Regions from separate parts of the Marinilactibacillus sp. 15R genome, predicted to be linked through region 2. Evidence: predicted binding sites of a transcription regulator. Region 2 holds the regulator's gene; each other region holds the start of a gene.
What was found. The regulator NrdR, encoded in region 2, represses ribonucleotide reductase genes. The targets are predictions, from matches to a motif close to ACACNATATATNGTGT.

Region 1 (7,417 bases), 1.4 Mb from region 2:
AATTTATCCCAGCCATCCCAAACACGCTTTTCTGCCTGAGCCCATTCACCGGGTTTAACGTCAATTGTATTGGAGGCATTGTGCTCCACGTATTCTTTCTGGAATCGGAAGTAGGTATCAAACTGTTCGTCGACCGTCGTATCTTCTTTTGTACGCTTTGAGCCACTAGCGATAGGGAAATCTATTACTACAGTTCTTGCTTGCGCAATAACATGCTCTTTAGCCAATTCGTTTTGATCATAAATATTTGCTGTACCGATTTCTGCATGAATTTTCCAACCAAGTTCTTTAGCGACTTTAACAAGTGGGTCAGTAGCGGTGATGCGGATACGACGGATATAATACGGACTGTGGCTCATATGAACACCAGGAGAGACGCCACCAGCAACTTGTGATAACGTTCCTTCAGGTTTAACAGTTGTCGCTAGTAAGGGAGCATTGACACGCAAAGCTTTGGCGTATTCATCTGCTGCATTTCGAGAAGCATCACGCAGAATGTTCATCCATTTGACTTCGTCTTCTTCAGTAGCGTTAACGAGCGCAAGCGCATCTTTCCAGCCAGTTACAGATGTACCGATGAGTCGATCACGTTGTTGTATGTCATTCCATGAATCGATTTCCAAAGGAGTTAAAGTCATACGCAGGCCAATGCGAGCAGAGAGCTCTTGAGCGCGCTTTAAATTGTCCAAGTCGAGACGGTAGGTTCCGTCTTCATTTTCTTGTACAAAAGCTTTGACATTGATTGTGGTCAAGTTACATACCCCTTTAGAATCCAAAATGATTTCGCCGCAAGGATTGACGCCTTCAGCATTAGGGCGACGACGACGAGCTTCTTCCATATTGAAGAAACCTGGCTCTCCTTCGAGCTGCATCATTTCAAATACAAGATGTAAGAAGTCCCGAGATGGTTTTTTCTCAAAAGCAATGGAGTTGTTACTCATGCGACGGTGATCCAAACCTTCACGACGATCGCCCACTGCTTTCAAGTTATCGAACCAACGAGGCTTGATTTTTGCTTTTTCCAAGAGATTGCCAATGTTTTTATGGTGTTCCAGTTGCTCTTCAGTCCAGATACCGTTTATACCATATTTAGCAAACATAGATTCATGATCATCTGCATCAAACAAGAATATTTCTGCTGTTCTTCTCACTCCGCCAACAACAACATTTGCGCCGATCAAATTACCGATGTCTAAAATATGGACCGGACGAACCTTGCCGTAGCCTTTGTCGTCAATTTCAATTGGATCTAGATACGGATCAATTTCATTTTTAAGTACTTTATTAATGCCTTCAAACATTTCTTTCAGCGGTGCAGGTCCTGATGCTGTTCCACCAAACGTCTTTAAGCGCTCACCTTCAGGTCGCACACTGTTATAGCTGATTTTAACTGTATGAATATCTTCGTTTTCTTTTTTTATTAGTAAATCTAGATACTGAGTAAGAGATTCAACCCATCCTTCCTTGGAATCTCCAACGTAAATTTTTGCATAGCCATTTTCCATTTTTACTGTTTGTGTATGTTCTAAGCGTTCCTCTACGGGGACAGGTCGGTACTCAGAATGTAAGAGGGAGGTGTTAGTGCGAATTGGATCCATCTTTTGGGCCATTTTCTTGCGTGACTTAAATCCTACGCCGGTTCCTACGAGTAAGAGATAGAAGAGTTCACCTAAATCTTCCCATTTTTCAATAGATAAGAAAGAGCAGTTAAAATTACCTAAAGCAAAATTTTCATTTACTTTTTCATTGGCATTCCCAAGCCACAAGGTTCTGCCTGAAGGGAATTGTTTCGTATTATAGATTGATTCAAAAAGCTCTTTTGCTTCTTTGCGCATTGATTCAAGATCAGTAGAATACCCAATTTTTTTTAAATGCTTATATTCAAGTGCCATATTGTATTCGATAGCGCGTTTTGCTGTTTCATGCCAATATTCTCTGCGACCTTTATCTTCGAGCCACCTTGAGTAGGTACGGCTGTAAACAAATTCTCCAAGTTCATTAAGCGGATTAGAATGTTGCGCTACGTATTCTTCTACGTAAGATGTGGGTAAAAATTCCATTATATAGCTTCCTTTCATTTTGTTTTTGACACTATATATAGTATCAAATAATTACTCAGTACACAATATATGCTATTTTATTAAATTTTTGTAATAATAAAGATTTCCCATTGACATCGCTTGACAGCGAAGGAAGAATTATATTTTATAATAGTAGGTTCTGTAAATAATTATATGAACAATTTTTTTATTAAGAACAAATGAAAAGAACCGAGAAGCATTATAAAATGCACTCTCGGTTCTTTTTAATTTTTTTGTTCTATCTAGATTGATGATTATTCAACGGTTACTGATTTTGCCAAATTACGAGGTTTATCAACATCGTTTCCACGGTGCAATGCTGTATAGTAAGCAATCAACTGTGTAGGAATAACGCTGATTAGTGGAGTCAATAGATCATGCACTTTTGGAAGGACATAAGCATCCTCTTGGCGGTCTAAGCCCTCCATAGAAATAATCATACTGTTTGCACCACGAGAAATGACTTCATGGGCGTTACCGCGAGTATGTGGTCCAGAAACTTCATCAGTAATAATTGAAATGACAGGTGTGTTATCTTCAATCAATGCAATCGTTCCATGTTTTAATTCTCCTGATGCCCAACCTTCAGCTTGAACATAAGAAACCTCTTTGAGTTTCAAAGCAGCTTCCATTACTACATAGTAGTCGATTCCTCGACCAATATAAAACGCATTCTTACTAGTGCTCAAGTGAGTAACAGACAAATGTTCGAAAACTTCATGATCGTCAATGACTGTTTCAATAGCATTTGCGATGATTCCTAGTTCATGGGCTACATCTAATGGAGAATCTACACCGTTAAATTTAGCTACACATTCTGCTAGGATAGCAAGAACAGCAATTTGAGCAGTATAGGCTTTAGTAGAAGCAACTGCGATTTCAGGACCAGCGTGTAACAATAAGGTATACTTAGCTTCACGAGACAATGTTGAACCAGGGACATTTGTAAGTGTCAATGAAGGATAACCTGCTTTATTAACTTGAACTAGTACTTGACGGCTGTCTGCTGTTTCTCCTGATTGAGATAGGAAGATAAAGAATGGTTTCTTCGTCAGTAATGGGGTGTTGTACGCAAACTCACTTGCCAAATGAACTTCAGCAGGAGTGCCGGTTATACGTTCAATCAGTTGTTTGCCGACCCAACCAGCGTTATAACTAGTTCCACATGCTACGATATAAACACGGTCACTTTCTTTAACTTCTGCTAGTATATCTTCATTGATTTCTAAGTTGCCATCTTCATTCTGGTATTGTTGAACCAGTTTACGCATGACAGCTGGTTGTTCATCGATTTCTTTGATCATATAGTATGGGTAAGTTCCTTTACCCAGATCATTTGCATCAATATGAGCAGTATAGCTGTCACGTTCAATGGTTTCACCTGCGAGGTCTTCTATCTTGATAGAATCTTTTGTTAAAGTAGCTACTTCTCCATCCATCAACTCTATGAATTGACTTGTTTCGCGAACCATTGCCATTGCATCAGAAGAAATAACATTGAAACCTTCACCAGTACCTAGTAATAGAGGAGATTTGTTTTTAGCAGCATATAAAGTATCAGGATTTTCGTTATCAACTAAAGCTAAAGCATAAGAACCCTTTAAGGTAACGATTGCTTTTTTAAATGCATCAATGGTGTCTAGTTCTTCGGATTCTACAAACCAGGCAATTAATTGAACGATTACTTCTGTGTCTGTAGTGCTATGGAAATGTACATCCGCCAAATAAGCATCTTTTACTTCTTCAAAGTTTTCGATTACACCATTATGTACAATAGTGAAACGACCACTGGTTGATTGATGAGGATGTGCGTTTTCTACACTAGGAATACCATGAGTAGCCCAGCGTGTATGGCCAATACCAGAGAAGGCGCTGATTGAGTTATCTACTTTATCACGTAAAGCAGCAATACGTCCCTTTTCTTTAAATAAATGACCTTGATTAGCTTCATCTGTAATATAGATACCCGCAGAATCATATCCCCGGTATTCTAGTGTATCTAAACCGCTTAATAAAATTTCCTTCACATCTTTATTTCCAATATATCCTACAATTCCACACATATGCTTTCCTACTTTCAATAATTTTTTGAGGTATAGACCAAAACGTAATTGGTATATACTGTTTTTTAAAAATATAATCTTGATGCATGACAATATTATAACCATTTAAGCCTGTTGTCAAACTTTAAACTAATAAGATAATAAAATTGGTATACTTGCTATTTGCAGGCTTGGTTATAGAGAGATTTACTTAACTTTCTTAAGCAAAAGAACCTAGACTTAATAAAATGAAGTCATTAGCAGTTAACTCTTTGATAAATAAAGATTTTTTGCTAACCCTTGTTTAATAGTAAGGTCCATAAAATAAATCTTGTCAATAAATCTTTGACAAAGTCAGTACTAGTATGACTAGTATTAAGTAAGCGTAGCGCTTACAATATGGGCATAAGGTTGAGCAATAAATAAACCAATAATAAAGGAGAGTATAACATGCAAGAAACAAAGAGTAGAGGTGGAAAAGCATTTATTCAACGCTTAGGTTCTTATCTAAGTGGTATGATCATGCCGAATATTGGAGCGCTGATCGCTTGGGGAATTCTTACAGCATTATTTATTCCGGATGGTTTCTTACCCAATGAAAGTCTAGCAACAATGGTAGACCCGATCATTAAATTCTTGATTCCGATATTAATCGCTTATCAAGGCGGGAGTATGGTTCATGGTCAAAGAGGAGCAGTCGTAGGGGTTATCACAGCGATGGGTGTCATTATGGGTGCACCTGATGCACCAATGTTACTGGGTGCAATGGTTGCCGGTCCGCTGGGTGGTTATGCAATTAAACTATTTGATGATTTCTTCTCAGACAAGATTCCAACAGGATTTGAGATGCTCGTCAATAACTTTTCAAGTGGGATTATCGGATTTGGATTATCATTAGCTGCATTTTTTGCAATTGGTCCTGTATTTTTGGGATTAAACAATGCAATGGCAGCTGGAGTAGACTGGATCATTGATGCTAACTTATTACCTTTCGCAAACGTATTTATTGAACCAGCGAAAGTATTGTTCTTGAACAACGCTATCAACCACGGTATCTTCACACCGCTGGGAGCACAGCAGACAACTGAAATGGGTAAATCAATCATTTACCTATTAGAAGCTAACCCTGGACCAGGTCTTGGTATCTTACTTTCATACTTGGTTTTTGGTAAAGGTTCAGCAAAATCTTCATCTGCTGGAGCGATCTTAATTCACTTCATCGGTGGGATCCACGAAATTTATTTCCCATATGTATTGATGAAACCAGCTATGTTCTTAGCAGCAATTGCCGGTGGGGTTACAGGTACATTAACAAACGTATTACTAGATGGCGCGCTTCGTGCACCAGCTTCACCAGGTTCAATACTTGCGATTCTGGCTAATACAGCTTCAGGTTCTTATGTAGGAGTTATCTTGAGTGTTATTTTTGCAGCTACAGCTTCATTCGCAGTCGGAGCACTGATTCTTAAATTAGACAAATCTGATGACGCAGAAGATGCGTTAGAAACAGCCGTTGCACAATCAAGTGCGAATAAAGCACAAGCAAAAGGTCAAGTTTCAGCAAATAATACTGGCGCGGTTGGAGCAGGAGATGCTACAGTGGGTGTTGATGCTGTAGAAAACAATCATGTCAGCAAAATCATCTTTGCCTGCGATGCAGGAATGGGTTCATCAGCGATGGGTGCTTCACTGATGAAGAAAAAAGTGAAAGAAGCTGGGTTGAATATCAGTGTAACCAATTCTTCTATTAAAAACCTGCAAGATGAAGAAGGTTTACTGGTTATTACCCAAAAAGAATTAACAGAAAGAGCAACGCAGTATACACCAAGTGCGGTACATGTTTCTGTAGATAATTTCTTGGGCAGTCCCAAATATGATGAGATCGTTCAAAAAATAAAAAATCAATCTTAATGAATAGGTCTATGTCGTAAAGGCAGAAACTCTAAGAAAACAGTGGAGAAATTCACTGTTTTCTGTGTTTTTTATAAATTAGGGTATGCAAAAATTTGAAACGAACAAAGAAAGTGAAAAGAGGTGAACGACCTGTACATCTCAAATAGAGAAAAAATAATATTAGAGCATTTATTGAATCAGAAAAATGGTGTGACAATCAAGTATCTAGCGAATCGACTAAATGTAAGTACTAGAACAATCTACAGAGAAATTTCCAGTTTAGAAAGCACGCTTGCTCAATACCAATTAAGGCTCCAAAAAGAAGACGATGGATATTTTATTCAAGGTAATCCTAAGTTTATTGAAGAATTGCAGGCGGAAATTTACAATGCCTCAGATGAATTGACTACTAAAAAGAGACAAAGTTTATTGATGATCAACTTATTACTAGAAACTAGCGAAATAAAAATGGAATCCTTGGCTTATGATCTTAAAGTGAGTGTGGGAACGATTCAGCAAGATCTTCAGACAATAGATGAAATATTCAAAGAGTACAATATCCAAATCAAACGTAAAAAAGCCAGAGGAATTAAAGCAAAAGCTTCAGAATCTTCACTTAGGTTAATCGTTAGCGGGTTGATTGCTAGTGAATTGAATGAATATAACTTTTTTAAGTTGTTTGATCATAAAAATCAGCTTCAAAAAAAGGCTATGAATAAAAATAAAAATCCGTTTTTGAATGTACTTGATCCGGATGCTTTAGAAATTGTATTTAAGTTGGTCAAACAATATGAAGAGTTTCAATTTGAAGAAGTAAACGACACCCAGCTTCAAAGTCTGATTCTATTCATAACTTTCTCAATCAAGCGAATCAAAGAAAATCATTTAGTCGCATTAAAAGAAATCAACAAATATACAGATGAATTGAAAGTTCGTGAACACAGCGAATCGATTTCTAGAGAATTATTAAAGGAAATCAGTGAACAATATGGTTTAAATCATATTCCGCTTGAAGAAGTCATTTTCTTAGCGCTGCAGATTGAGGGGCTCAATGTTCCACTTAGAGATGAATTTTCAGATGAATATGACCTTCAACTAAGTTTTCAAGTTAGAGAACTGATTCGTTCTGTTTCTGAGGAGATGCAAGTACAATTTTATCAAGATGAAACGCTGTTCAAAGACCTGTTTGCACATATCTCAGCAGCTATACAACGGAATAAAGCGCCGATGCCAGAAGTGAATAATCCGTTACTTGAAAAAGTCCATAAAGAATATGAAGACTTAAGTCTCACAATAGAAGATAAGCTTTCTAAAGAATTTCCGAATTTTGAATTTCAGTTTAACGAATTGTTATATGTCGTTATTCATTTTGCTTCAGCTTATGAAAGGAATTCCAGTGCA
Region 2 (7,417 bases):
CAGTATTTTCAGGATCACGGTAGCTCAGACGGAATCGATAGTCTTTAATATCAAAGTCATCATAAACAGCCAACATTAACTCAATCACGCGACGAAATTCTTCTTTGATTTGATCTGGTCTAACGAATACATGCGCATCATTTAATGTCATCTCACGAACGCGCTGCAAACCTGACAAAGCCCCGCTTTTTTCATAGCGATGCATCTGACCTAATTCTGCTATTCTGATTGGTAGATCACGGTAACTTCTTACATCATTTTTGAAGACCATCATATGATGCGGACAATTCATCGGACGTAGGACTAGCATTTCTCCATCACCCATATCCATTGGTGGAAACATATCTTCATGATAATGATCCCAGTGTCCTGATTTCTTATAAAAGTCAACGTTCGCCATGATTGGCGTATAGACATGCTGATAGCCCATACTAATTTCTTTATCTGTAATATAGCGCTCGATCACACGGCGAATCGTTGCTCCTTTAGGTAACCAAAATGGAAGACCTGATCCTACTTCTGGTGAAAGCATAAAGATATCTAATTCTTTACCTAATTTACGGTGATCTCGTTCTTTTGCTTCTTCACGCATTTTCAAGAATTCTTTCAACGCTTTCTTATCAAAGAATGCTGTACCGTAAATCCGCTGCATCATTTTATTATCAGAGTTGCCTCTCCAATAAGCACCTGCTAATGAAAGTAATTTGAAGACTTGAATACGGCCAGTTGAAGGAACATGAACACCTCTGCACAGATCCGCAAATTCTCCCTGCTCATAGATAGAGATTACTTCGTCTTCAGGTAAGTCAGTAATCAATTCAACTTTATAAGGATCATTTTTAAATAAATCAAGTGCTTCTTCTCTAGAAATTTCTTTACGAACAATGGGTAAATTTTCTTTAACGATTGCCATCATTTCTTTTTCGATTTTTTCCAAGTCTTCTTCAACAATTGGCTGTTCTGAATCAGTGTCATAATAAAATCCCGTGTCAATTGCCGGACCTACTCCAAATTTCACATCTGGATATAGTCTTTTGATTGCTTGAGCCATTAAGTGGGCTGTTGAGTGTCTTAATACTTCAAGAGCATTTTCATGATCAGGTGTAACGATCTCCAATTCCCCGTCTTCCTTTAAAGGTTGATTATAATCAACTAACTCCCCATTCCACTTTCCAGCCAGTCCCTTTTTTTCAAGTGACTTTGCGATACTGCTCGCTATATCTTTTGGAGTTGCACCTGATTCTACTTCTTTTATAGAACCATCTGGTAGTTTAACTGTTATTTCTGACATTGAATTTCCTCCTAGTTATAATGTGATTTCATTTATTCAATGAGTTTTATAAGTTTAAAATATACAAAAAGTCCCATTGAATAAGAAAAACTTACTCAATGGGACGTGATTTATAACGTGGTTCCACCCAACTTCATAGAAAATAAGAAATACTATCTTCTAACTTCGTTCAGCTCTTTAACGCAGAGTAACGTCTGCCTTTACTTGGTTCAAGACAGCGCTCGAAAGGGGTCAATTTCAGGTTTATTATAGAAGACTTTCAGCTACTGTCTTCCTCTCTTGGTAATAAATTCCTAAAAAGGTATCTTTCTCTAAGCTTTATAAAATTTGATTAATAGTAGAATAACACGCTTCTTTCATTCTTTCAATACTTTTTTATTTTAAGAATGTCTTCTATTATCACCAGTCATCTCTACTTCTTTTGATAGAAACTTAATACGTTCCATAATTCTTTTCGCTTTCAGTGGCTCATTTTCTCCACGCTGTGTTACTCTGAAATGCTCATTTTCTAAATGAGCCATATCAAAATTAGATGAGAAAAAAGTTGGAAGTTGTTCTTGCATTCTATATTGTAATATAACCCCTAAAATATCGTCACGGATCCAACTTGACATTGAATCAGCTCCTATATCATCAATCATTAAGATTTTTGCCTTTTTGAAGACCGTCAGCTTTTCTTCTGTTGTATTTTGTCCTATAGAGTTTTTCATTTCAACAGCAAAACTAGGAAAGTGTACCAACGTAGAAGGATATCCCTGTTCAGAAAGTTCATGTGCAATCGCTCCAAGCAGGAAAGTCTTGCCTACACCAAACTTTCCATATAGATAAAGACCTTGTTGGAATTCATCCGGATTTTCAAGATACTGATCAATAAAGTCGTACGCTCTTTCCACAGCCTCATTTCTGCCAGGAGTACTCTCAAAATGATCAATACTGAAATTTTTTATGTCTTTTGGCATATACATAGAGTGAATCCTTTTATTGATCGCTGTTTGTTTCTGACGATTTGTCAAATCAGTAGAAGGTTCATATGTCACATCTATACGCTTATTATTTATTAAAAGTTTCGGAACATACCCCGGCATGAGTTCTCCACTTTGAGCGGCAGCTTTCTTTTTTTCAACCACAAATTCATAGAGCTTAGCTGCACTTCGCTCAATAGCTTCTTTATCAAGGATTTCACTATTTTCCGCTAAGAATTTTCTTACATCTGGATCTTTAAAAACCTCATTGCGAATGATTTCTTCGTATCTTTCAGTCATTTTGTTTGAATTCATCATGCTATCTAACTGTTTGCGAATACTTTCCACTACTCACCACCGCCTTTCTTACGGTTACGGATACGTTCCAATCGTTTCCTGAATTCTTCTTGTTTCTCTTTATCGACTTCTTCGCCTTTATTTTCTTCTGTAGCCCATTCAGGTAAAGTCTCATTTTTGATGTAAGTTTTTTTACTTTTAGATTGTGACGCATAAGTGTTTTGTCTTGTACGCTTAGCTTCTCTGGTTTGAGTATACAATTGTTTTACTTTCTGCAGTGCATCTTCAGGTGAGGCTATGCCGCTAATCGCCCAATCATTAGCCACTTTAAGTGCCAGACTCTTTTCTAATACTGGAGCATTTTTCCCGATTAAAACATAATTAATCAAGATATTGATAACCGATGTCGGAAGAGAAGAGTGTTCTACCAACTCTTTAATTACATAAAGTTCATTACTTGAAACAAATCCGCCCTTCTGCGATTTGATTGAACTAAGATATTCTCCTGGCTTCACTTCTTCAGCATGCAGAATTACTTCAATCTCATGATCATTAAAACCAGTTTGACTCAAACGATAGCGACGATTAGTTTGTTTTGTTTGTTCTGCCTTTATCGTTTGATCAATATTATCAGTTAATTGTACTTTATTTGCTTGTTTTCGATGGAAGTCTTGCTGAACCTCTTGAGACAACTTATTTTTATTTACAATTGAAGATTCTATATCAGTTGCTTGAAGTACGTATTTTTGAAGTTCCATTTCATTCAATCCATACATTTCATGTAACGAAAGAATCAGTTCTTTGATTTCTTTATTAATCGACTTTTTATCAATAAAATGACTATTCAATCCTTCAATAAAGAAGGACCAGTCGAAATCACTTTGTTTAACTACTTCTTTAGCTGCAGAGAATGAATTAGCTTCAGTGAAATTATTTTCCAGATCAGCTGCAGTCAGCTGATTATGCTTTTGAATATTGAAATGATACACATCTAAAAAAGATTTAGTAATCTCTTCAAACTCTTCTTCAAGTGGTTCTCTGCTGGTAAACTGTTCTCTGATGTCTTTAAACATTTTTTCTCCAACTTTTTCAAACAAAATCAGTTTCATCATATGATCATTGAAAAATTGAGCAGCTGTTAATGGAGGCTTTAATTCAAGTAAATACTGATCTGATTCTTTCTTGCTTTTATAGACATTCAACAATCCAAGGCCTTCCAAGCGAACTCGTGCCTGATACAATTCAGGTATACCCATATCAAGTATAGTCAACAACTCTGATAACGGTTTTCCACTAGTCCACTCCGCACTACTTTGTAAAGACTCTTTTAAGAGCATATAAAGTGCATATGCAGCGTTACCGATCAGAGGCTGATATATAGTTGTTAACACTCTGACATCCTGGTCAGAAAGGGGATGAGACTGTCTTAATAAAAAATAATCTTTTGGTTTTACATGCTGCCATGGATAATTCACTTTTTCATTCCCCTTTCATTCCAGTTAGTTTTATCCATTTAGTGATCTTTTCGTTTTTTTTCTAATTCCTGCATTTCTTTCATAAATACTTCTATGTCTTTGAATTGTCTGTATACACTAGCAAATCTTATATATGCAACATCATCTAAATCAGCTAATTCTTCCATTACATACTCACCGATTTTCGTTGAACGTATTTCACTATCACCATGATCTCTGATTTTGTATTCTACACGATTAACAATTCTTTCTTGTTCTTCAGCAGTAACAGGACGCTTTTCAAAAGCTCTTCTCAAACCACGCAACAGCTTTTCACGGCTAAATTCTTCACGTGTTCCATTTTTCTTGACAACCAGTATAGGTGGTTGTTCTAGTCTCTCAAATGTTGTAAATCGGAATCCGCATTTCTCGCATTCTCGACGTCTACGAATAGCTTTATTATCATCAGCAGGTCGACTATCAACGACTCTACTTCCGTTATTTTGGCAGCGAGGACATTGCACAATCATCAGTCCTTTTCTTATAATCTATCTGATTTTTAGTTATATTTATTATACCATAGCTTTATTCGCTGTAATACCCTTTACTAATGAGCCACTTAACGACTTGTGCTTCGGTTTCCTCTATTGTTCCTTCATTATAAATAACAATGTCTGCCATTTTGATTTTCTCGGATAAAGGTATTTGAGACGCAATTCTCATTTTTGCTTCTTCTGGTGTAAAGTCATTTCGTTTCATTAACCTTTTCAACTGAGTTTCCTCATTGACAGCTACAACCATTATTTCATCTACTTCATTTTCATAATGGGCTTCAATCAATAAAGGGATATCTAAAATAATCAAAGATTCATTTTGATCAATTAACTTATTTTTTTCTGATACAATCCATTCTCGAATATGATGGACTAGACATTGATCTAATTGATTTCTTTTTTTCGCATCATTAAATATGATCTGACCTAATTTAACTCTATCAAGGTATCCAGATTCTAAAAGTATCTGCTCTCCAAAAATTTTGACTACTTCTTCTAAACCCTTAGTTCCAGGATCTAAAATTTTTCTTGCTCCAACATCAGCATCCACAATTTTAAAGTTATACTTTTTGAAAATCTGGCTGACCGTTGATTTTCCACTAGCTATTCCGCCTGTTAGTCCTAATATATGTGTCATTATCCTCTTCCTTTTGTGTAAATTGGTTTTAACATAAGCTACTTATCTTTCACTTGGCATTTTCTGACAATTAGGACAAAAATGCGTTCCTCTTTGGGCAATTTTTGTTTTTTCAATGATTGTTTGACACCTAACACATTCTAGACCTGTTCTACCATATACCTTAAGACTAGTCTGATAGGTTCCTAATTCTCCAAAAACATTTTCATACGTGCGAATCGTTGTTCCTCCAGCTTTCACTGCTTTATCTATAACTTTTAAAACTGAATGAGTCAATCTGGATATTTCTACTTCCGAGAGCGTATTGGTTATACGAGAGGGATTTATTTTTGCATCGAACAAAATTTCATCTGCGTATATATTACCAATTCCGGCTATAACAGATTGATCTAATAGTGTAGCTTTTATCGCCTTTTTTCTTTTTTTCAATTCCTGACCCAAGGTTTCAATTGTCAAAGCTTCTTTTATCGGTTCTGGTCCTAGTTTAATCAATGAAGGATGCTTAAAAACTACTTCGTGAGAGACCAGAGACATTCTTCCAAATTTTCTTACATCCAAATATCTCAATTCTTCTCCACTATCCAACTTGAAAATAACATGCGTATACTTTGAGATAGGCGTATCTTTTTTTTCAAGTCTATATTTACCTTCCATTCTAAGATGAGAAATTAGAACAAAATCTGTTAGGTTAAATAACAAAAATTTACCTCTACGATCAATGGAATGAATTTTTTGACCTTGTATATCTTTTTTAAACTCACTGATCTCTTTAGGTTCTGCTATAATCCGTTCCCAAAAAACAATAACTTCAGTGATTTGCTTGCCTTTTAATAAACGTTCAAGACCTCTTCTAACGCTTTCTACTTCTGGTAATTCAGGCACTTGTTTCTTCCTTTCATTTTCCCTTTATACAGGCAAAAAAGCGAGAAAATTCCCGCTTCTTAGTCTTAATATTTTTTATTTTGCTTCATACCAACTTTTACCCCAACTACTTTCAACTTTTAAAGGAACCGATAGTTCAACTGCATTTTCCATTACTTCTTTAACAAGTTTTTCCAGCACTGGAATTTCTTCTTCTGGTGCTTCAAAAATCAGTTCATCATGTACTTGAAGGAGCATAGTCGCTTCCATGCCTTCATCTTTAATTCGCTTAGCCATATCGATCATTGCTACTTTCAAAATATCTGCAGCGCTTCCTTGTATTGGTGTGTTCATAGCTGTCCGCTCTGCAAAAGTTCTTAAATTAAAGTTTCTTGAATTGATATCTGGAAGATAACGTCTTCGGTGAAATAATGTTTCAACAAATCCTTTATCTTTTGCTTCCCTAATAATATCATCGATGAACGATTTAACTCCTGGAAAACGATTGAAATACGTGTCAATATATTCTTGTGCTTCTTTTCGGGTAATGTTCAGACTCTGTGAAAGACCATAGTCACTAATTCCGTATACAATACCAAAGTTAACTGCTTTAGCGTCTCTTCTCATATTAGCTGTTACTTTGCTAGAATCTTCCAAGTCAAATACTCTCATAGCTGTACTAGTATGAATATCCTGTTCATCTATAAATGCTTGTTTTAAATGCTCATCGTCAGAAATGTGTGCTAAAACACGTAGTTCTATTTGAGAATAATCAGAAGCAAAAATTTTCCATCCTTCTTTTCTAGGAATAAAAGCTTCTCTAATTTTACGTCCTTCTTCTAATCTAACCGGAATATTCTGTAAATTTGGATCGACTGAACTTAGTCTTCCAGTTCTAGCTACAGTCTGTAAATAACGTGTATGGATTCTTTTCGTTTCAGTGTTGATTACTTTGAGCAATCCTTCAATATAAGTGGATTGTATCTTAGCAATCTGTCTATATTGTAGAATAAATTCTACTATCGGAGCTTGATCCTTTAATTTTTCCAAAACATCTTGAGCCGTAGAATAGCCTGTCTTTGTTTTTTTTATGACGGGATAACCCATTTTTTCAAATAATACAATTCCTAACTGCTTAGGAGAATTAATATTAAATTCTTCTCCTGCTTCTTGATAGATTCTTGTTTCAATCGTATTTAAAGTTTCAGCAAATTCTGCTTTCATTTTCTCAAGACGTTTTGCATCTACAGTGATTCCTTGAATTTCCATTTCTGCTAAGACGATTGCTAATGGAATTTCCATTTCTTTCAATAAATTCTCTTGTTCGTTTTCTACTAGCTGTTCATTCATCTGATTTGATA
Region 3 (7,417 bases), 1.3 Mb from region 2:
CCCGCCTTCTTATGATTTTACATTAGAATCTGACTTGACATATCCGGTAGATATAGAAGTAGGAGGAGCAACATTATTTGTTCTTCCAATCGAACAATTCCAACAATTTTAAAGCTAGGGGAGACGTCTAATGTCTACCATTGTTAAAAAGCAAGCTAATATCCATGAATTATTTTCTAAAATGATTCAAAACCAGACTATACAGCATGCTTATTTATTTGAAGGTGTTGCTGGAGCTGGAAAAAAAGAAATGGCATTGTGGATCGCAAAAGCTCTTTTTTGTCCCAATTATTTTGAGCATAATGAGCCATGCGGCACTTGCCATCAGTGCCAGAGGATTGATACGCATCAGCATCCAGATATTATTGAAATCAAACCAGATGGATTATCAATCAAAGTAGCGCAAGTCAGAGAATTGAAAGCGGAATTTTCTAAAAGTGGAGTAGAGAGTAAAAGAAAGTTGTTTATTATCGAAGATGTTGAAAAGATGACCCAGAATGCTGCTAACAGTTTGCTGAAATTTCTGGAAGAACCCGATGGTGAAACAACAGCACTGCTTTTAACTACAGCAAAGCAGAGACTTTTGCCGACCATTCTTTCTAGATGCCAAGTCATTCATTTCCCAGTCCAGTCTCTTGAAAAAAGAATTCGGGAACTAGAAGCCAGAGGATTGACTTTGTCACAAGCTTCTTTAACTTCTAGAGTTACTCACGATGCTGATAAAGCAATCGAACTCGCAAATGATGAAGAGTTCCAGGATACAGTTAAGACTGTCTGGAATTGGTTCAAACTTTTAGCTAAGCAGGATGAACAGGCATTTATTTTTGTACAGACAGAACTGATGAGTACGGTCAAAGAGAGAGAATCTTATCAATTTGTTATTGATCTGCTGATTATTATATATCGAGATCTTCTTAATTTGACGTATTCAGATTCAGTCACATTGGCATTTTTGAATCAAGAATCCAATATGAAACAATTTGCTGCTCAGTTATCCAGCAGAAAACTAATTGAAGTTTTAGAACAACTACTTGAAGCAAAAAAGAAGCTAAATAGTAACGTAGCAGCCCAAGGTGTTTTCGAAGATATTGCATTACAGATAGTTTTTAGTTAAATTTAAAAAGAGTAAGCATATAAATACAGATAATGACTGAGATTTTATATTTTTCTTTATTGAGTGTTTGCCAATTCAATTCTAATCGTGTTATGCTATTAAAAGATACTATATCGCCAATTCAATTTTTTAACTGCTCGACCGTTTAAAATATTCAAGTCGAAATCAAACGTGAAGAAATCTGTAGAAATGAAAAAGTGGTGTACAATGAATAAAAAGGAATTACATGACACATTTTCCGAGTTGGAATCCCAAGCAGAAGCCACTCTGAAGACACTCAAGCAAGTAAAACAAGAGCTGTCTCAGTTAACCGAAGAGAACCATGCTTTGAGTATGGAGAACCAGCATTTACGAGACAGATTAGCTGAAGTCATCAAGCAGCAGTCCATTGAAAAACAAATTAGCGATACGGGAATGACTAAATCTCGAATGAATCTAGAAAAGATATATGAAGATGGATTTCATGTATGTAATCTTTTTTATGGTTCCAGAAGAGATGGAGACGAACCATGCGCATTTTGTTTGGAAGTTATTTATGGAGAGCGAAAATAAAGTAGTCAGTCGGATCAGAAAAATATATAATTTTTTAGATACTATATATAGTGGTTATCGAAAAAAACAAAAAAGTATATTATTAGTGCAACTCCTTGTACACTCTCGTTTTGCTTGTTAAATTGAGCAAAAAAAGCGAGAGTGTCTTTTTGTGTCTTGACACAACATATTGTGTTCTCGTTAAATTAATTTTCTACATACAGTGTTTTGTGCTTGAAAAAAATCTGAAGTCATGTAAAATAATAGATACGATACCAAGCGAGCTTAGCGCTGAAACAGGATGGCGAACAGTTAGCGCTAATCACTATATATAGATGAGCTCATTGGCTGAAGTAAATTAATTCACAGAGAAATTCACAAAGATATCGAACGAAATCGACGCAGTAATTTTCATTTATTTAGGAGGAAATCATCATGTCAAATAAACCAGTTATTGTCTATTCAAAACCTAATTGTATGCAATGCAACTTTACTAAAAAATATTTAGAAGATAAAGGAATCTCTTACGAAGTTAAAGATATTGCTGAAAATGAAGCAGCAATTGAAGAAGTGAAAAGCTTAGGATTTAGTTCTTTACCAGTTGTTATTGCTGAAGGACTAGAAGCATTCAACGGATTTCGTCCTGATATGCTGAATCAGTTAGCGTAGTGCCATGAAAGTAGTTTATCTTTCTTTAACTGGCCAGACAAGAAAATTCGTAAATAAACTTGGGATGGATTTGTTGGAAATAACTCCAACAAATCCTTTCATTACTATAAATGAGCCTTACATCGTCATTACTCCTACATACGATAAGGAAGTGACGGAAATTCTAAATGACTTTATTGAGACAGAACATAATGAATCTTTTCTAAAAGGAGTAGCTGGCGGAGGAAATATTAATTTTGGTCAGCTATTTGTTTTTACAGCAAAAGATCTAGCGAAAGATTATAATGTGCCTCTGCTTCACAGCTTTGAATTTCAAGGGAATGAAGTAGACGTGAAAAAATTAAAGAAAGCGGTGGATGATCTTGGCTTCAACTAGTCCAGTAAAAGAAATACCTAAAGAAGTGACGTATTTTCAATTAAACAATGAAATCAATCGACCAGTAAATAATCAAATTCCGCTTCATAAAGACCGAGAAGCGGTTAGAGCTTACTTTATTGAACATGTAAACCCTAATACTGTTAAATTCGATAGTATCAATGAAAAAATTGATTATCTGATTGAACATGATTTTATTGAAGAACCTTTTCTATCTCAATATTCAAGGTCATTTATCACTGAATTATTTGAAGATTTATATAATCAGAAATTCCGTTTTCGTTCATTTATGTCTGCGTATAAGTTCTATACTCAATATGCGCTTAAAACAAATGATGGTAATCGATTCCTAGAAAGATTTGAAGATCGTATCGGCTTTAATGCTCTGTATTTAGCAAATGGGGATGAAACACTTGCAAGAAAGATTGCAGACGAAATCATTCATCAGCGTTATCAGCCAGCGACACCGACTTTCTTGAACGCTGGAAGAAAACGACGTGGAGAATTAGTTTCTTGTTTCCTGATTCAGACGACAGATGATATGAATAGTATCGGTCGTGCGATCAATTCAGCACTTCAATTGTCTCGTATTGGTGGAGGTGTCGGGGTCAACTTGACGAACCTTAGAGCTGCCGGAGATCCAATCAAAAAAATCGAAAATGCATCCAGCGGTGTTTTACCGGTTATGAAGTTGCTGGAAGACAGCTTTAGTTATTCCAACCAGTTAGGACAAAGAAATGGTGCTGGTGCAGTATATCTGAATTTATTCCATCCGGACATTATGAGTTTTCTATCAACTAAAAAGGAAAATGCGGATGAAAAAGTTCGCGTTAAAACCCTTTCTCTAGGCGTCGTGGTACCAGATAAATTCTACGATTTGGCTGCTCGCAATGAAGATATGTATCTATTTAGCCCATATGATGTAGAAAGAATCTATGGTGAACCATTTGCTTATGTAGATATTTCTAAAGAATACGACAATATGGTCGCAAATCCCGAAATCAAGAAAACTAAAATCAAAGCTCGTGAGCTAGAAAATGAAATCTCCAAGCTGCAACAGGAATCTGGTTATCCATATGTAATCAATATTGATACAGCGAACAAGGCGAATCCGGTATACGGTACAATTACAATGAGTAACTTGTGTAGTGAAGTACTGCAAATACAAGAACCATCTATAATCAAAGATAATCAAGAATATGAATCTCTTGGTACTGATATTAGCTGTAATTTGGGGTCGACAAATGTAGTGAATTTGATGACTACTCCAGATTTCGAGGGTTCAGTGGATACAATGGTACGTGCATTGACCTATGTCACAGATCGCTCAAATATCGAAGCTGTTCCTTCTGTGAAAAATGGAAATGATAGATATCATACGATTGGTTTAGGAGCCATGGGACTGCATACATTTTTTGCACTAAATCAAATGCATTACGGATCACCTGAATCAGTAGAGTTTACAGATGCGTACTTTTTGCTGCTGAACTATTATACATTGAAAGCCAGCAATAAGATTGCAAAAGAGCGTAATCAGGTATTTTATGATTTTGATAAATCGGATTATGCAAATGGGACTTACTTTGATAACTATACAAAAGAAGATTTTAATTTTGCTTCAGAGAAAGTTGCAGCAATTTTTGAAGAACGTGGTATCAGTATTCCAACATCATCTGACTGGGATACACTTAAAGAATCTGTCCAGGAATCCGGATTATATCACCAATACCGCATGGCTGTTGCTCCAACAGGGTCAATCAGTTATGTGAATGAAACATCTGCTAGTATTCATCCTATCACCCGTTTAGTAGAAGAACGTCAAGAAAAACTGACTGGTAAAACTTATTACCCAGCACCATACTTATCAAATGAAACGATGCCTTATTATAAGAGTGCTTATGATATGGACATGCGTAAAGTCATTGATATCTATGCTGCAGCTCAAAAACATGTGGACCAGGGAATGAGTTTGACTTTGTTCATGAGGTCAGAAATTCCAGCAGGTATTTATGAATGGAAAGCAGGCAAGACAACAAAACAGACAACGCGTGATTTGAATATTTTAAGACACTACGCCCATAAAAAAGGGATTAAGTCTATCTACTATGTTCGTACGTTTACGGACGATGCAGAAGAAATCGGATCAAATGCATGTGAAAGCTGCACGATATAAGTCACGTCAAAACGTACAGGAGTAAATCCCTGAAAAGCTATATTGTTCTTTTATAGGGATTTCCTTGTATGCTGTAAATGACTCAGACAGAGCAAAGGATATGGACAAGGAGAATAAAATGACTGAAACGTATAAAGCCATTAACTGGAATCAGATCGAAGATATGGTTGATAAACTGACATGGGAAAAATTGGTAGAACAATTCTGGACTGATACTCGTATTCCATTGTCCAATGATTTGAGTGACTGGCAAAAGTTATCTTTTGATGAGAAAGATATGATTGCTAAAGTATTCGGAGGATTAACATTACTAGATACTTTACAATCTCAGGATGGGATCGAAGCATTGAAGAAGAGTATTCGTACTCAACATGAAGAAGCAGTATATAATAATATTGAGTTCATGGAATCTATGCACGCAAAAAGCTATAGTGCGATTTTTAGCACATTAAACACTAAATCTGAGATTGATCAAATTTTTGAATGGACACATTCAAATGAAATGCTTCAGAAAAAAGCTCAAATTATCAATGCGATTTATCAAGAAGGTACAAATTTACAGAAAAAAGTTGCTAGTGTTTTTTTGGAATCATTCTTGTTTTATTCTGGATTCTTTGCACCACTTCATTATTTGGGGAACAGTAAAATGACAAACGTAGCTGAGATTATCAAGCTGATCCTAAGAGATGAGTCAGTACACGGCACATACATTGGATATAAGTTTCAGATTGGCTATAATCAATTATCTGAACCTGAACAAGAAGAATTAAAAAACTGGACATATGAATTATTATTCAAGCTATATGAGAACGAAATGGAATATACAGAGTATCTATACGGTGCAATTGGCTGGACAGAACGTGTTGGGGTATTCTTAAGATACAACGCCAATAAGGCCTTACAGAATTTAGGTTTTGATCCCTTGTTTCCAGATACATCAGAAGACGTTGATCCCATTATAATGAATGGAATTTCCACAGGAACCAGCAATCATGATTTCTTCTCTCAAGTAGGGAATGGCTATCTACTGGGAATGGTTGAAACTATGGAAGATGAAGACTACGTTAAATGGTATTAGATTGATCGTGTTAACTGAAAAGTATTTCCTGCTTATGATTTTAAGCAGGATATACTTTTGATAGTGTTTGTGAAAAAACAACCAAAGGAACAAAATAATTGAGAGGGGCAGAATAAATGCAGACTACATATAAAGAAAACGAGACGATCCTACTAGAAGAGAAAGTAGAAAATAAATTAAAAGTATTAAAACAAGATGGTCGTACACAATCTTTCAATTTAAATAAAGTCCTGAGAATTTATATAGAATCAGCAAGACAGAATAATGTACAGTTGACCGATAATGAGCTAAATATAATTAAAGATAAAATAGAAGAAAAAATAGCAGTAAGAGTGTCACCTTTCATCAAAACATGTGAAATTGAACACATTTTAAAAAAGGTAATGAATGAATCAGGGCATCCAAAATTGATTATTTCGTATAATGAAGAAAAAGAAAATAAGTTAAGCGAAAGACAAAATCGGCGAGATGTAAACAAAATGATTCAAAGTTTACTAATAAAAGATAAAAGTATCGTCAATGAGAATGCAAACAAAGACAGCAATGTGTTCAATACACAACGAGATTTAACGGCTGGAATAGTGGGTAAGGCAGTTGGATTGAAGATGCTGCCAGAACATGTTGCGAACGCGCATGAAAAAGGTGAAATTCACTATCATGATCTAGATTATACGCCTTATTCCCCTATGAGTAATTGCTGTTTGATCGACTTTAAAGAAATGTTTGAAAAAGGATTTCAAATCGGTAATGCAGAAGTTGATTCACCCCAGTCTATACAGACTGCAACTGCACAAACAGCTCAGATCATAGCTAATGTAGCTTCCAGTCAATATGGCGGGTGCAGCTTTGATCGTATTGATGAAGTACTGGCACCTTATGCAAAACTGAATTATAAAAAACATCAGCAAACAGCAGAAAAATGGATAGATGATAAAGTAAAGAGACAAGAGTATGCAGTCGAGAAAACAAAAAAAGACATATATGATGCCATGCAAAGTTTAGAGTATGAAATTAATACACTTTATACTTCTCAAGGACAAACACCATTTACAAGTGTGGGATTTGGATTAGGTACGAACTGGCTAGAGCGGGAAATCCAAAAATCTATTTTAAAAGTACGCTTGAAAGGCTTGGGAAAAGAAAAGCGAACAGCGATCTTTCCCAAACTGATTTTTACTTTAAAGCGTGGCATTAATTTGAATCCGGAAGATCCTAATTATAAAATCAAACAGCTTGCATTAGCTTGCTCAGCTAAAAGAATGTATCCAGATATATTATCTTATGATAAAATTGTTGAATTGACTGGAAGTTTCAAAGCGCCAATGGGATGTCGCTCATTCTTACAAGGATGGAAAGATGAGCAAGGCCAAGAAATCAACTCTGGAAGAATGAATCTCGGGGTCGTTACCTTGAATTTACCTCGAATAGCATTGGAGGCAAAAGGAGATCAGGAAAAATTATGGTCATTACTAGAAG

Region 1: the regulator NrdR is predicted to act here: its motif matches at 2,089-2,104, upstream of nrdJ (ribonucleoside-triphosphate reductase, adenosylcobalamin-dependent).
Region 3: the regulator NrdR is predicted to act here: its motif matches at 1,826-1,841, upstream of nrdH (glutaredoxin-like protein NrdH).

The regions. Positions count from the first base shown of each region.
Region 1 covers NZ_CP017761.1:131,301-138,717, reverse strand. The annotation lists gene nrdJ (ribonucleoside-triphosphate reductase, adenosylcobalamin-dependent) at 1-2,060, opposite strand, end outside; gene glmS (glutamine--fructose-6-phosphate transaminase (isomerizing)) at 2,336-4,144, opposite strand; gene BKP56_RS00605 (PTS mannitol transporter subunit IICB) at 4,574-6,034, shown strand; gene BKP56_RS00600 (BglG family transcription antiterminator) at 6,158-7,417, shown strand, end outside.
Region 2 covers NZ_CP017761.1:1,521,205-1,528,621, reverse strand. The annotation lists gene thrS (threonine--tRNA ligase) at 1-1,291, opposite strand, end outside; T-box leader at 1,388-1,614, opposite strand; gene dnaI (primosomal protein DnaI) at 1,672-2,601, opposite strand; gene BKP56_RS07555 (replication initiation and membrane attachment family protein) at 2,601-4,025, opposite strand; gene nrdR (transcriptional regulator NrdR) at 4,064-4,528, opposite strand; gene coaE (dephospho-CoA kinase) at 4,590-5,195, opposite strand; gene mutM (DNA-formamidopyrimidine glycosylase) at 5,238-6,077, opposite strand; gene polA (DNA polymerase I) at 6,153-7,417, opposite strand, start outside.
Region 3 covers NZ_CP017761.1:71,330-78,746, reverse strand. The annotation lists gene BKP56_RS00355 (cyclic-di-AMP receptor) at 1-112, shown strand, start outside; gene holB (DNA polymerase III subunit delta') at 131-1,114, shown strand; gene BKP56_RS00345 (initiation-control protein YabA) at 1,322-1,666, shown strand; gene nrdH (glutaredoxin-like protein NrdH) at 2,081-2,314, shown strand; gene nrdI (class Ib ribonucleoside-diphosphate reductase assembly flavoprotein NrdI) at 2,319-2,690, shown strand; gene nrdE (class 1b ribonucleoside-diphosphate reductase subunit alpha) at 2,677-4,863, shown strand; gene nrdF (class 1b ribonucleoside-diphosphate reductase subunit beta) at 4,982-5,941, shown strand; gene nrdD (anaerobic ribonucleoside-triphosphate reductase) at 6,058-7,417, shown strand, end outside.